DNA from 2 places in the Streptomyces sp. NPDC094147 genome. Region 2 is predicted to be linked to the other one. Evidence: riboswitches for the same ligand, from Rfam matches in the RefSeq annotation. Region 2 holds a riboswitch; the other holds the start of a gene.
What was found. Region 2 has a riboswitch for cobalamin ahead of metE (5-methyltetrahydropteroyltriglutamate--homocysteine S-methyltransferase). Riboswitches for the same ligand answer to the same signal wherever they lie in the genome.
Positions count from the first base shown of each region.

Region 1 (5,739 bases), on a different contig from region 2:
AAGCGGACGACCACACCGGGCTCGGCCGCGAGCGCGTCGACGTCCGTGAAGTTGGACATCAGCGGCACCGCGCAGACGGCGATGCGCAGCACGTCCTCGCCGACCGGCGGCGCGACGACCGATTCGCGCACCGCTCCGCGCATCGACACGCTCAGGCCGTCCTCCTCGTCGATGCCGAGGCCGTGGGCGTACGGCAGGATCCCGTAGGTGTGCCGGCCGGTGAGGCCGCGCAGCATCTCGATGCCGGGCTCAAGCAGCGACACATCGCCCCGGAACTTGTTGACGACGTACCCGGCGATCAGCGCCTGGTCCTCGGGGCTCAGCAGCGCCGTCGTCCCGAAGAACGAGGCGAACACCCCGCCCCGGTCGATGTCGCCGACCACGACCACGGGCAGCCGCGCGGCCCGCGCGATGCCCATGTTGACGATGTCGGTGCGCCGCAGATTGATCTCGGCCGGACTGCCCGCCCCCTCGCAGATCACGGCGTCATATGTGCCCCGCAGCTCCTCCAGGCACTCCAGGACGGTGCCGAGCAACGCCTGCTGGCGGCCCCCGTGGTAGCCGCGGGCGCTCAACTCGCCCACCGGCTTGCCCATGAGGACGACCTGGCTCGACCGGTCGCTCCCCGGCTTGAGCAGCACCGGGTTCATGAGCGCGGTCGGCTCCACGCGCGCCGCCTGCGCCTGCATGGCCTGCGCCCGCCCGATCTCCGCGCCCCCGCGCGTGACGAACGAGTTCAGCGACATGTTCTGCCCCTTGAAGGGCGCGACCTTGACGCCCTGGCGCACCAGCCAGCGGCAGATCCCGGCCGTGACGACGCTCTTGCCCGCGTCGGAGGTCGTGCCCGCGATCAGCAGCCCGCCACCCATGTACGTCCCTTCCTCACAGCGGCCCTCGTGGCGACGGCGGTGGCCAGCGTCAGCCAGCCCACCCGGCGCGAGAGCCGTACCGCCCGCTCGATGTCCGCGACTTCGACGGCCCGCCCGGATGCGTTCAGGACCGGCCGGTGCTCGACGCGCCCTCCGTAGGAGAGCGTGCCGCCCAGACGTACGCCGAGGGCCCCCGCGAACGAGGCCTCGACCGGGCCCGCGTTGGGGCTCGGGTGCCGGCCGGCATCGGCGCGCCAGGCCCGCACCGCACCCTTCTTGTCCGGGCCCGCGAGCGCCGCGAGGACGGCGGTGAGCCGGGCCCCCGGCCAGCCCGCCACATCGTCCAGGCGCGCCGAAGCCCAGCCGTATCTGCGGTACTTGGCCGATTTGTGCCCGACCATCGCGTCCAGCGTGTTGACCGCCCGGAAGCCCACGAGCCCCGGCACTCCGGCCAGCGCGCCCCACACCAGGGCGCCGACGACCGCGTCCGAGGTGTTCTCGGCCACCGACTCGACGACGGCACGGGCGATCTGGTCGGCGTCCAGGTACTGCGGGTCGCGCCCGCACAGGTGCGGCAGCCGCTCCCGGGCCACCTCCACATCGCCCGCGGCCAGCGCGCCGCCGATGGCCCGCGCCTCGCGGCCCAGCGAAGTGCCGCCCACCACCGTCCAGGTGGCGGCGGCGGTCAGCGCGGCGGCCGCGGCGGGACGGCCTCGTACGGCGCGGGAAAGCAGGGCCGCGGCGCCCGCGGCGCCGCCCGCGCACACGACGGTGTGCAGCGCGCCCCACCCGCGGTGGTCGCGCCACAGCACGCGCTCGACGGCGCCGGCCGCCCGCCCGAACGCGGCGACCGGATGCCCTCGGCGCGGATCGCCGAGCAGGAGGTCGCCGAGGAGTCCGGCCGTGGCGCCGTACGCGAAGCTGCGATCGGCCCGCACGGGCTCAGCCCGCCAGGCCGTCGCGTGGAACTGCGGTATGTCTCAACAGGCAGGCGCGCATGGCGGTATGTCCTCACTCAGGGTGTCCGCGCCCTGGTTCGACGTGACCGGCGGTGAGAGTTCCTGGCTCGCGGGGATCGCTCCCCGGTGACAGTGGCGGGACCGCGCCGGATTCGCACCGGCTTCCTCTTCTGCCGCCGTAGCTGGCCGGTGCAGTCCACCACGCTGCGAGAACACCCGTCAACTTGCTGTTGACCTGCGGCGCGAGAGTGTGCCGAGACACACAGCGAACCGCCCCCCGGCGGGGCCGGAGGGCGGTTCACGAGTGCGGTGCGGGTCAGCCGACGATCAAGTAGATCCCGTAGCCGACGGCCGCCGCGCAGAGCGCGAAGCAGGCGTACGCGCCGGTGCGGGCCAGGGCCGCGTTGCCGGAGCCGGAGGCCGCGGCCTCCTGCTTGGTGAGGCCGACGATGCCGAGGGTGAACAGGCCCACCAGGCCGACGGTCACCACGAGGCTGACGCCGAAGACGGAGCCGAGGGCCGCCCAGTCGATGTGCATGGGGATTCCTTACCTGTACCTGGTCAGACCGTCGCCGGGCGGGGCGGGTCGGCGGGGGTCACCGGGGCCGGGGCCTGGATCGTGGCCTTGAGGTCGGTGGCCGCGGCGGCGACGCCGGTCGGCGGCGGGGTGACCGCGGCGATCGCGGTGGTGATGACACCGGCGGGCTCGGCCGCTTCGGCGGGCGCGTCGGCGGTGACGTTGGTGTGGTCGACGGGCTGGCGGCGCGAGAGCGACCAGATGACGCCCGAACCGGCGATCAGGAGCACCGCGACGGCGGCGATGCCCCAGGCGCCCTGCCGGGTGAGGAACTCCGCTCCCGCGCCGACCAGTCCGGCCGCCGGCAGCGTCAGACACCAGGCGACGACCATGCGGGTGGCGGTGGACCAGCGGACCACACCGCCCTTGCGGCCGAGGCCCGCGCCCATGACCGAGCCGGTGCAGACCTGGGTGGTGGAGAGCGAGAAGCCGAGGTGCGAGGAGGTCAGGATGACCGCGGCGGCGCCGGTCTGGGCGGCGAAGCCCTGCGGCGGCCTGAGCTCGGTCAGCCCCTTGCCCATGGTGCGGATGATGCGCCAGCCGCCGAGGTAGGTGCCCAGCGCGATGGCGAGGCCGGCCGAGACGATGACCCACATCGGGGGGTTCGCACCCGGGTGCAGCACACCACTGGCGACCAGGGCGAGGGTGATGATGCCCATCGTCTTCTGGGCGTCGTTGGTGCCGTGGGCGAGCGAGACGAGGCCGGCGGAGGCGATCTGGCCCGCACGGTAGCCCTTGGCGGTGGCCTTCTCGTCGGTGTTCCGGTTGATCCGGTACGTGAGCCGGGTGGCCAGCATCGAGGCGATGCCCGCGACGATCGGGGCGGCGACGGCGGGGAGCAGCACCTTGGTGACGACCGTCGAGCCGTTGACCGAGGACCAGCCGGCCGACATGACCGCGGCGCCGATGAGGCCGCCGAACAGCGCGTGCGAGGAGCTGGAGGGCAGTCCGAGCAGCCAGGTCACCAGGTTCCAGAGGATGGCGCCGACCAGCGCCGCGAAGATCACCTCGGTTCTGATGCCTTTTTCGTCGATGATCCCGCCGGAGATCGTCTTGGCGACCTCCACTGACAGGAACGCGCCGACCAGGTTGAGCGCGGCGGACATGGCGACCGCCGTCTTGGGCTTCAGGGCGCCGGTCGAGATGGTGGTGGCCATCGCGTTGGCGGTGTCGTGGAAACCGTTCGTGAAATCGAACACGAGAGCTGTCGCGATCACGATCGCGAGCAGCAGTGTCATGTGTTCCATTTACCCAGGCAATCGTTCGACGTCAGTGGCTGGACGAACGTAAGTAACCTGGATGAACGGAAGGTGAACTGAGGCGGGCGTGGCGGTGTATGTGGCCGCTTTCCAACCCCCTCGGCCCAGCGGGAACCTCGCCTCAGCCCGCCGCGAGCCGCTCCAGCTGCGCAAAAGTCCCATTGAAGAGATTCTGGTCACCCGGCAGGCTCCCGCTGCCGTTGGCGTACTGCCAGAACGTCCAGTACGACCAGCCGGCCGGCAGCGCGCCCGGCGACGCGGCGTACCGGGCGAGCCACAGGGCGTGGGTCGCGGCGAAGGCCCGGCTGCCGCCGGTGCAGTCGTTCCACCAGCGGGCGGTCGTGTAGATCACCGGACGGCGGCCGGTGCGCAGCCGCACCTCGTCGCTGAACCCCGTGATCCAGTCGGTCATCGCGGCCGGGCTCAGCCCGTAGCACTTGTCGCTGCTGCCGCCCTTGGCGTCCTTGCCGTACGGGTTGTGCTCCAGGTCGAGCGCGGGCGGCAGCGTCCGGCCGTCGCGCCGCCAGCCGCCCCCGTTCCGCACGAAGTACGCGGCCTGCGTCCGGCCGGAGGACTGGTCGGGCACCGCGAAGTGGTAGGCGCCCCGGACCAGACCCGCTTGGCGGGCACCGTCGTACTGCTGCCCGAAGTAGGGATTGCGGTACGTCGTGGACTCGGTCGCCTTGACATAGACGAACGAGGCGCCCCGGTCCTTCGCGGAGCCCCAGTCGACGTTCTTCTGGTGCGAGGAGACATCGTGGCCGAGCGGTTTGCCCGCGGCGGACGCGCCGGGCAGCGCGGTGAGCGCGAGCGAGCCCGCGGCAAGGGCGGCGAGCGACGCCGCGAGCAGTGCCCGTACGCCGCGTCGAACCGGGTTGCGATCGCGAGCCATGGATCCCCCAGAATCCCGGTGTACAGCCTGATTTACGGAACAAATGCCCAGAGGCTAGTGGAAGAACGCCGTTCTGCCGCCGTGCCCCGGCCGCAACCGGCCTGGCAGGATCAGCCGCATGAGTGACGAGGCGGCGACCGCCGCGGCCTGGGCCGAACTGATCGACACCGCGCGCAGGACCGCCGCGGAAGGACTGGTCGTCGGCACCTCGGGCAATGTGTCGGTACGCGTCGGCGACCTGGTCCTCGTCACCCCGACCGGCGTCCCCTACGACCGGCTGGGCCCCGCCGACACCGTCGCCGTCGACCTCGAAGGCCGCCAGGTCATGGGCGCGCTCCGGCCCACCAGCGAGATCCCGATGCACTTGGCCGTGTACCGGAACACCGACGCCCGCGCCGTCGTCCACACCCACGCCGTGCACGCCACGGCCGTGTCCACCCTCGTGCCCGAACTGCCGCTGGTCCACTACATGGCGGCCGCCCTCGGCGGCGCGGTGCGGGTCGCCCCGTACGCCCTGTACGGCAGCGAGGAACTGGCCGAGAACATGCTGCGCGCGCTCGCGGGCCGCACCGGATGCCTCCTCCAGAACCACGGAACCGTCACTTACGGAACCGGTCTCGCCCAGGCCTACGACCGCACCGCCCAGCTGGAGTGGATGTGCCGGCTCTGGCTCACCGCCTCCGCCCTGCCCGGCCGCACCCCGTCCCTGCTCAGCCCCGCCCAGCTCGACGAGGCCGCCGACCGGCTGCGCGGCTACGGCCAGCCCTAGGGCGTGGCGGGCCATGGCCGGGGCAGGGGTGTCCGGCGGATCATGGCCGGGTCCCGCCGCGCCGCCGCCTCCTGCGGTCCCGCCCGCTGGCACCCGGGCCGACCCGGGCCGAGACTGGAACTGTGCGCCCCGCTACGAAGACGGCAGCGGCCGTCACCACACTCATCGGCGTCGGTGCGGCAGCGTTCGTCGCCGGTCGGTACGCCAGCGACGCCGCCCTCAGGCCGCCGCCGGGCCGCCCACTGCCCACCGACCCCCGGCTGACCGTGCACGCCACGGCCCCCGGCCGGATCACCCTGACCCGCTCGCTCGCGGCGCTGCGCCCGGGGACGTACGGCCTGGAAGGCGAGGGACTCCACGCGGTCGTCGGCGATGTACTCGACGGCGAGCCGCACACCGCCGACACGGTGGTAC
Region 1 is NZ_JBIWHT010000001.1:63,921-69,659, reverse strand. It holds gene ACIQ8J_RS00360 (cobyric acid synthase) at 1-869, opposite strand, end outside; gene ACIQ8J_RS00355 (cobalamin biosynthesis protein) at 851-1,807, opposite strand; cobalamin riboswitch at 1,904-2,045, opposite strand; gene ACIQ8J_RS00350 (hypothetical protein) at 2,145-2,366, opposite strand; gene ACIQ8J_RS00345 (anion permease) at 2,390-3,652, opposite strand; gene ACIQ8J_RS00340 (lysozyme) at 3,786-4,556, opposite strand; gene ACIQ8J_RS00335 (class II aldolase/adducin family protein) at 4,675-5,325, shown strand; gene ACIQ8J_RS00330 (alpha/beta hydrolase) at 5,448-5,739, shown strand, end outside.
Region 1: linked by a shared signal. The riboswitch ahead of ACIQ8J_RS00355 (cobalamin biosynthesis protein) and the one ahead of metE (5-methyltetrahydropteroyltriglutamate--homocysteine S-methyltransferase) in region 2 are both predicted to bind cobalamin.

Region 2 (5,739 bases):
GAATTCGGCGATCACGTCGGCCACCGTTTCGTCGTCGCTGACCACGAAACTGGCCTCGCCCACCATCGCACCGTCGCATTCGGAGTCCTCCAGCCCTGCCAGGATGCGCTGGAACCACTTCCGTTCGGCGAACGCGGCGTGTTTGACCAGTCCGATCGATGTCGTCATGGACGGGACGAGACGGCGGCGGGCCTCTGTTTCAGACAGGCCGCGCACCGTGTCGATCAGTTCGGCCCGAGTGTGGTCAAGGAGGTATTCGAGCAGCTGGCGCTCGGGGCCGTGGGTGATACGAGTCGGGTCGTTCATGTCGGGTGTTTCCCTTCGTGGACAGCGTTGGAGTTCACGGTTCCGATCGATTGGGCTGTCGGTGTTTGCGAGCGAACGTCGCGTCGGGGCGCTGTTGCCCGGCTTCGGTGTGGCGGGCGATGACGCCGGATCCAGCGGGCCAACCAGTCGGCGGCGATGATGTCGCTTGCTTGCGGGCTAGGGGGCGCCGAGTCGATCGGTTCGATGTCGAACACGAATCGGAGGCCGAGAGGGATTCCTGGCTGAGAGGGGTGTCGTCGATGTCCAGCAGCCAGGCCACCGGGACGACGAGACCGGCTTCTTCTCGGACTTTGCGTCCGGCCTGCCGCAGAGGTCCCGTTGGACTCAACGCTACCTCGCCGACCGACACGAGTCCGCCCCGGCAAGCCCGGAACCCCCACCCGCGGTCGATCGCGACAACGAGCAAGCCTGAGCGGATCACCCTGCCCGCACCACACAACGCCGACGCGACTGACGCCCCGTCAGGCCATGCCCCGCACCGCCGTGCCTTCGTACGCGGCAGGGCAGCGGGTCGCCCACGCGTCTACCGGCGCCACGTGGCGGATCGAGGCGACCACGCCCCCGGAGGCCCCGCGCAGGCGCTCGGCATGCACGTCGGCGACGTGGTGGGCCAACTGTCCGCGTTTCCAGGGACCGAACTCACCGGGCGTCTCCCGCGCTGGACCGGAACCGCCGGATCGCCCCTTTCGAGATGATCCCGCAGCCGGTCGGGGCAAGGGCCGAACCTGCCGATCGGCGGGTGGGGATCGATGAACTTCCGCTGAAAATCGGCGAGTTGCCCGCGTCGGCACCCCCAGGGAGGAGCGCATCGGCGGGTGCTTCGGCGGGCAGCCGGAAGAGGCCAGATGCTCCGACAGCTCCGCAAGGCGCAATGCCTCCGGATGCCTGATCAGCTCCCCCAACAGCCCGTGCCCGGACGGCAGATCGCCATCCATCTGTGCTCGCAGCTCCGCTCACACACCCTGCACAGGGCCCCGCACTACGAATCGCCGCAGGCCGCAGCGAAGCTCCTCAGAGATGAGGATCTTCATGGCGCGCCACGTTACGCGCCGGGCGGCGAACCGGCTGCGAAGACCGGGGAGACCCGCCCCGTGAGCCGAGGAAGTCGGGGAGACCTGGGCCGCGCTGGGCCGGGGCGGGCACCGGGCGGGCCCGCCCCGGCCGCTGGTCGGCTCAGGAGGCCGTGCCGGGCAAGCCGCCTCGGACGTCACGGGCCGCGCTCACCAGGTTCTCCAGCGAGGCTCGCACCTCGGGCCAGCCGCGGGTCTTGAGGCCGCAGTCGGGGTTGACCCACAACCGCTCGGCCGGGATGGCCTCAAGTCCCTTGCGCAGCAGGGCCGCTGCTTCGTCGGCGCCGGGCACGCGCGGGGAGTGGATGTCGTAGACACCGGGCCCCACTTCGCGCGGGTAGCCGGCGGTGGCCAGTTCGTCGGCGACGCGCATGTGGGAGCGGGCGGCCTCCAGGCTGATGACGTCGGCGTCGAGGTCGTCGATGGCCGTCAGGATGTCGCCGAACTCGGCGTAGCACATGTGGGTGTGGATCTGGGTGTCCGCGCGTACGCCGCCGGTGGTCAGACGGAATGCCCGGGTGGCCCACTCCAGGTAGGCGGGTCGGTCGGCGGCACGCAGCGGCAGCGTCTCGCGCAGCGCGGGTTCGTCCACCTGGATCACCGAACTCCCGGCTGCTTCAAGGTCGTTGACCTCCTCGCGCAGGGCGAGGGCGACCTGGCGGGCGGTGTCGCCGAGCGGCTGGTCGTCGCGGACGAAGGACCAGGCGAGCATGGTGACCGGGCCGGTGAGCATGCCCTTGACGGGGCGGTCCGACAGCGTCTGTGCGTACGTCGTCCAGCGCACCGTCATGGGTTCCGGTCGGGAGATGTCCCCGGCCAGGATCGGCGGGCGGACGTAGCGGGTGCCATAGGACTGGACCCAGCCGTGCTGGGTGGCGAGGTAGCCGGTGAGCTGCTCGGCGAAGTACTGGACCATGTCGTTGCGTTCGGGCTCGCCGTGCACCAGGACGTCGATGCCCGTCTTCTCCTGGAAGGAGACGACCTCGCGGATCTCGGTCTCGATCCGCTCCTCGTACGCGGCGGAGTCGATGCGTCCGGCGCGCAAGTCGGCGCGGGCGGTGCGCAGTTCGGCGGTCTGCGGGAAGGAGCCGACGGTGGTGGTGGGCAGCAGTGGCAGGCGCAGGCGGGCGCGCTGGGCTGCGGCCCGCTCGGCGTAGGGCTGGGCGCGGCGTGCGTCCTCCTCGGTGACGGCGGCGGTGCGGGCGCGTACTTCCGGGTCGCGGGTGATCGGGGAGGTGGCGCGGGAGGCCAGGTCGGCGCGGTTGGCGGCGAGTTCGGCCGCGATGGTGCCGGTGCCCTGGGCGAGGCCCCGGGCGAGCGTGACGATCTCGGTGGTCTTCTGGTGGGCGAAGGCCAGCCAGCGGGCGATCTGCGGTTCGATGTCGCGTTCGGCGGTGGCGTCGAGCGGGACGTGCAGCAGGGAGCAGGAGGACGCCACATCGACACGGTCGGCCAGGCCGAGCAGGGTGCCCAGGGTGGACAGGGACTTCTGCAGGTCGTTGATCCAGATGTTGCGGCCGTTGACGACGCCGGCGACCAGGCGCTTGCCGGGCAGGCCGCCGACGGCCGCGAGGTCGTCGAGGTTGGCCGCGGCGGGGCCGGTGAAGTCCAGGGCCAGCCCCTCGACGGGCGCCTTGGCCAGGACGGGCAGGGCCTCGCCGAGCCGGTCGAAGTACGAGGCGATCAGCAGTCGCGGGCGGTCGGTGAGGGCGCCGAGGGCGCGGTAGGCGCGGGCGGCCGCGTTCAGTTCGGCCGGGGTGCGGTCCTGGACGAGGGCGGGCTCGTCCAGCTGCACCCAGTCCGCCCCGGCCGCGCGGAGATCGGCGAGGACCTCGGCGTATGCGGGAAGCAGCCGGTCGAGGAGTGTCAGCGGCTCGAAGTCGGCCGTGACTCCCGGGGCGGGCTTGGCCAGGAGCAGGTAGGTGACCGGGCCGACGAGGACCGGGCGCGCGGTGAGGCCGAGCGCGAGGGCCTCCTTCAGCTCGGCGACCCGCTGGGCGCTGTCGGCGGTGAAGACGGTGTCGGGGGCGAGTTCGGGGACGAGGTAGTGGTAGTTGGTGTCGAACCACTTGGTCATCTCCAGGGGCGCCACGTCCTGGGTGCCGCGGGCCATCGCGAAGTAGCCGTCCAGGGCGTCGGCCTCGACGGCGGCCCGGTGGCGGGCCGGGATCGCGCCGACCATGACGGAGGTGTCCAGGACGTGGTCGTAGTACGAGAAGTCGCCGGTCGGGACCTCGTGGATGCCGGCGTCGGCGAGCCGTCGCCAGTTGGCGGCGCGCAGTTCGGCGGCGGTCCGCCGGAGTTCGACGGCGCTGACGCGGCCCTTCCAGTACCCCTCGACGGCCTTCTTCAGTTCCCGCCGCTGCCCCTGGCGGGGGTAGCCGTGCACGGTGGCCCGTGCTGCCGCGGCTGTGGACTTGCTGGTCACAGGACTCTCCTTCGCGAGCTGTTCAGAGCGACCCGGAGACGGGGCGAGAGCGCGAAGGGACGGCAGACCGGGCGGTCCCCGGCGCTGTGTCGCCGCGGGTGCCCGCCAGATGTGTGCGCCGACCCGCCCTCGAGGTCACCGGATCTCCGCACGCGACCGATCGCGTACGGGCAGTGGCAGGTCTTCGGACTCGCGGGCACGTCTGCCGGGGCAGACACCTACTGGCCGTCGCTTCCCGGACCCGGACTCCCGGACCCAGTGCGTATGACGGCGGTCGTTCCCACTCACCGCTGCGGGGCAGTCCCGGATTCCCACCGGGTTCCCTCTTGCGACGCACCTGCCTGGCGGACAGGGCGAACCAGCTGCACCCGCCAGCCTACCCGGCGCCTCCCAGCGGCCGCCCGGCCCGCAGATTCCACCGGCCGGCCCGGCCGCTCAGCTCCACCGCGGTCAGCGGGGGCACATCGATCCGCCAGAACAACTGCTCCGGCAGCCCCAAGGCCCGTACCACCGCGGCCCGTACGACATCGGGCTCCGCCACCGCGATCACCCGGCCCTCCTGGCGTGCCGCTGCCGCCAGCCAGTCACCGGCCCGGCCGCACAGCGTCAGCAGCGACTCCCCTCCGTGCGGGGCACACGCCGGATCCGCCAGCCAGGCGGCCACTTCCGCCGGCTCGGCGGCACTCACCTCGTCCAGGGTCCTGCCGTGCCAGCGCCCCATGGCGCAGCCCGCCAGGGCCGCGTCCGGCACCGCCGACAGGCCGAGTGCGTCAGCGGTCTGCCGGCAGCGGACGCCGGGAGAGACCGCGGTCCGGGTGGCGGCCGGCAGCGCATCGGCGGCCGAGCGGGCCCGGCGGATCCCCGCGGCGTCCAGCGGGCTGTCGGCATCGAAGCGCGCCTGACGCAGTGCCTCACTGCTCGCCGGCGAGACCAGGATCACTCGGGTGGTCATGTGCGCCCCTTCACGGTCAACCGGCCTTCGTACGACGGGTGTTGGGAGCACACCGGATCCGCTGCGCCCCTCATGACCGCCGCGTACGCCCTTGGCGTGCCCACCGCTTCGCGGTACCTTTCCGCCGATATTGACGACGGCATGACGGAAGCCGGTGAGAGCCCGGCACGGTCGCGCCACTGTAAGCCCAGCAGCAGCCGCCCCGTCCGTGGGGCGGCGAACGTCGAGCAAGTCAGACCCGCTGCCGTCGTCCTGTGCACCACCGAAACGGGACGCGAGTTCCCCAGGAGGTTCCTGCCATGGCGCAGTCCGTCGCCCAGCCCGCCGCCACCCCCGCACTTCCCGCCAAGCTGCCGGTCGGGGCGATCCTGCCCTGGGCGGTCTTCTTCGGCATCCTGATGCTGGTCCTGCTCTACTTCGTCGGCGCCGAGCAGGGCGCCACCTCCGTGATCTCCGGCGAGAACGTGCACGAGTGGGTGCACGACGGCCGCCACCTGCTCGGCTTCCCCTGCCACTGACCGGGGACCCGACACCATGAACTCCGCAACCGTCAGAAACCTCCTGGTGCGCGGCATGCTCGCCGGCCTCGCCGCCGGGCTGCTCGCGCTCGCCGTCGCCTACTTCCTCGGCGAGCCCCGCGTGGACGCGGCCATCGCCTACGAAGACGCCCACACCCATGACCACGGCATGGCAGTGGTCAGCCGCTCCCTGCAGTCCACCGCCGGTCTCGCCACCGGCGTCCTCGTCTACGGCGTGGCGCTCGGTGGCATCGCCGCCCTCGCCTACTGCTTCGCCCTCGGCCGCACCGGCCGTTTCGGCCCGCGCGCCACCGCACTCCTGCTGTCCGGCGCCGGTCTGCTGGCGGTGTACGTGGTGCCGTTCCTGAAGTACCCCGCCAACCCGCCGTCGATCGGCGACCCCGACACCATCGGCAAGCGCACCACGCTGTACTTCCTGATGAT
Region 2 is NZ_JBIWHT010000008.1:146,870-152,608, reverse strand. It holds gene ACIQ8J_RS15380 (DinB family protein) at 1-306, opposite strand, end outside; gene ACIQ8J_RS15375 (hypothetical protein) at 789-941, opposite strand; gene metE (5-methyltetrahydropteroyltriglutamate--homocysteine S-methyltransferase) at 1,501-3,825, opposite strand; cobalamin riboswitch at 3,983-4,203, opposite strand; gene ACIQ8J_RS15365 (histidine phosphatase family protein) at 4,202-4,777, opposite strand; cobalamin riboswitch at 4,924-5,015, shown strand; gene ACIQ8J_RS15360 (CbtB-domain containing protein) at 5,077-5,295, shown strand; gene ACIQ8J_RS15355 (CbtA family protein) at 5,312-5,739, shown strand, end outside.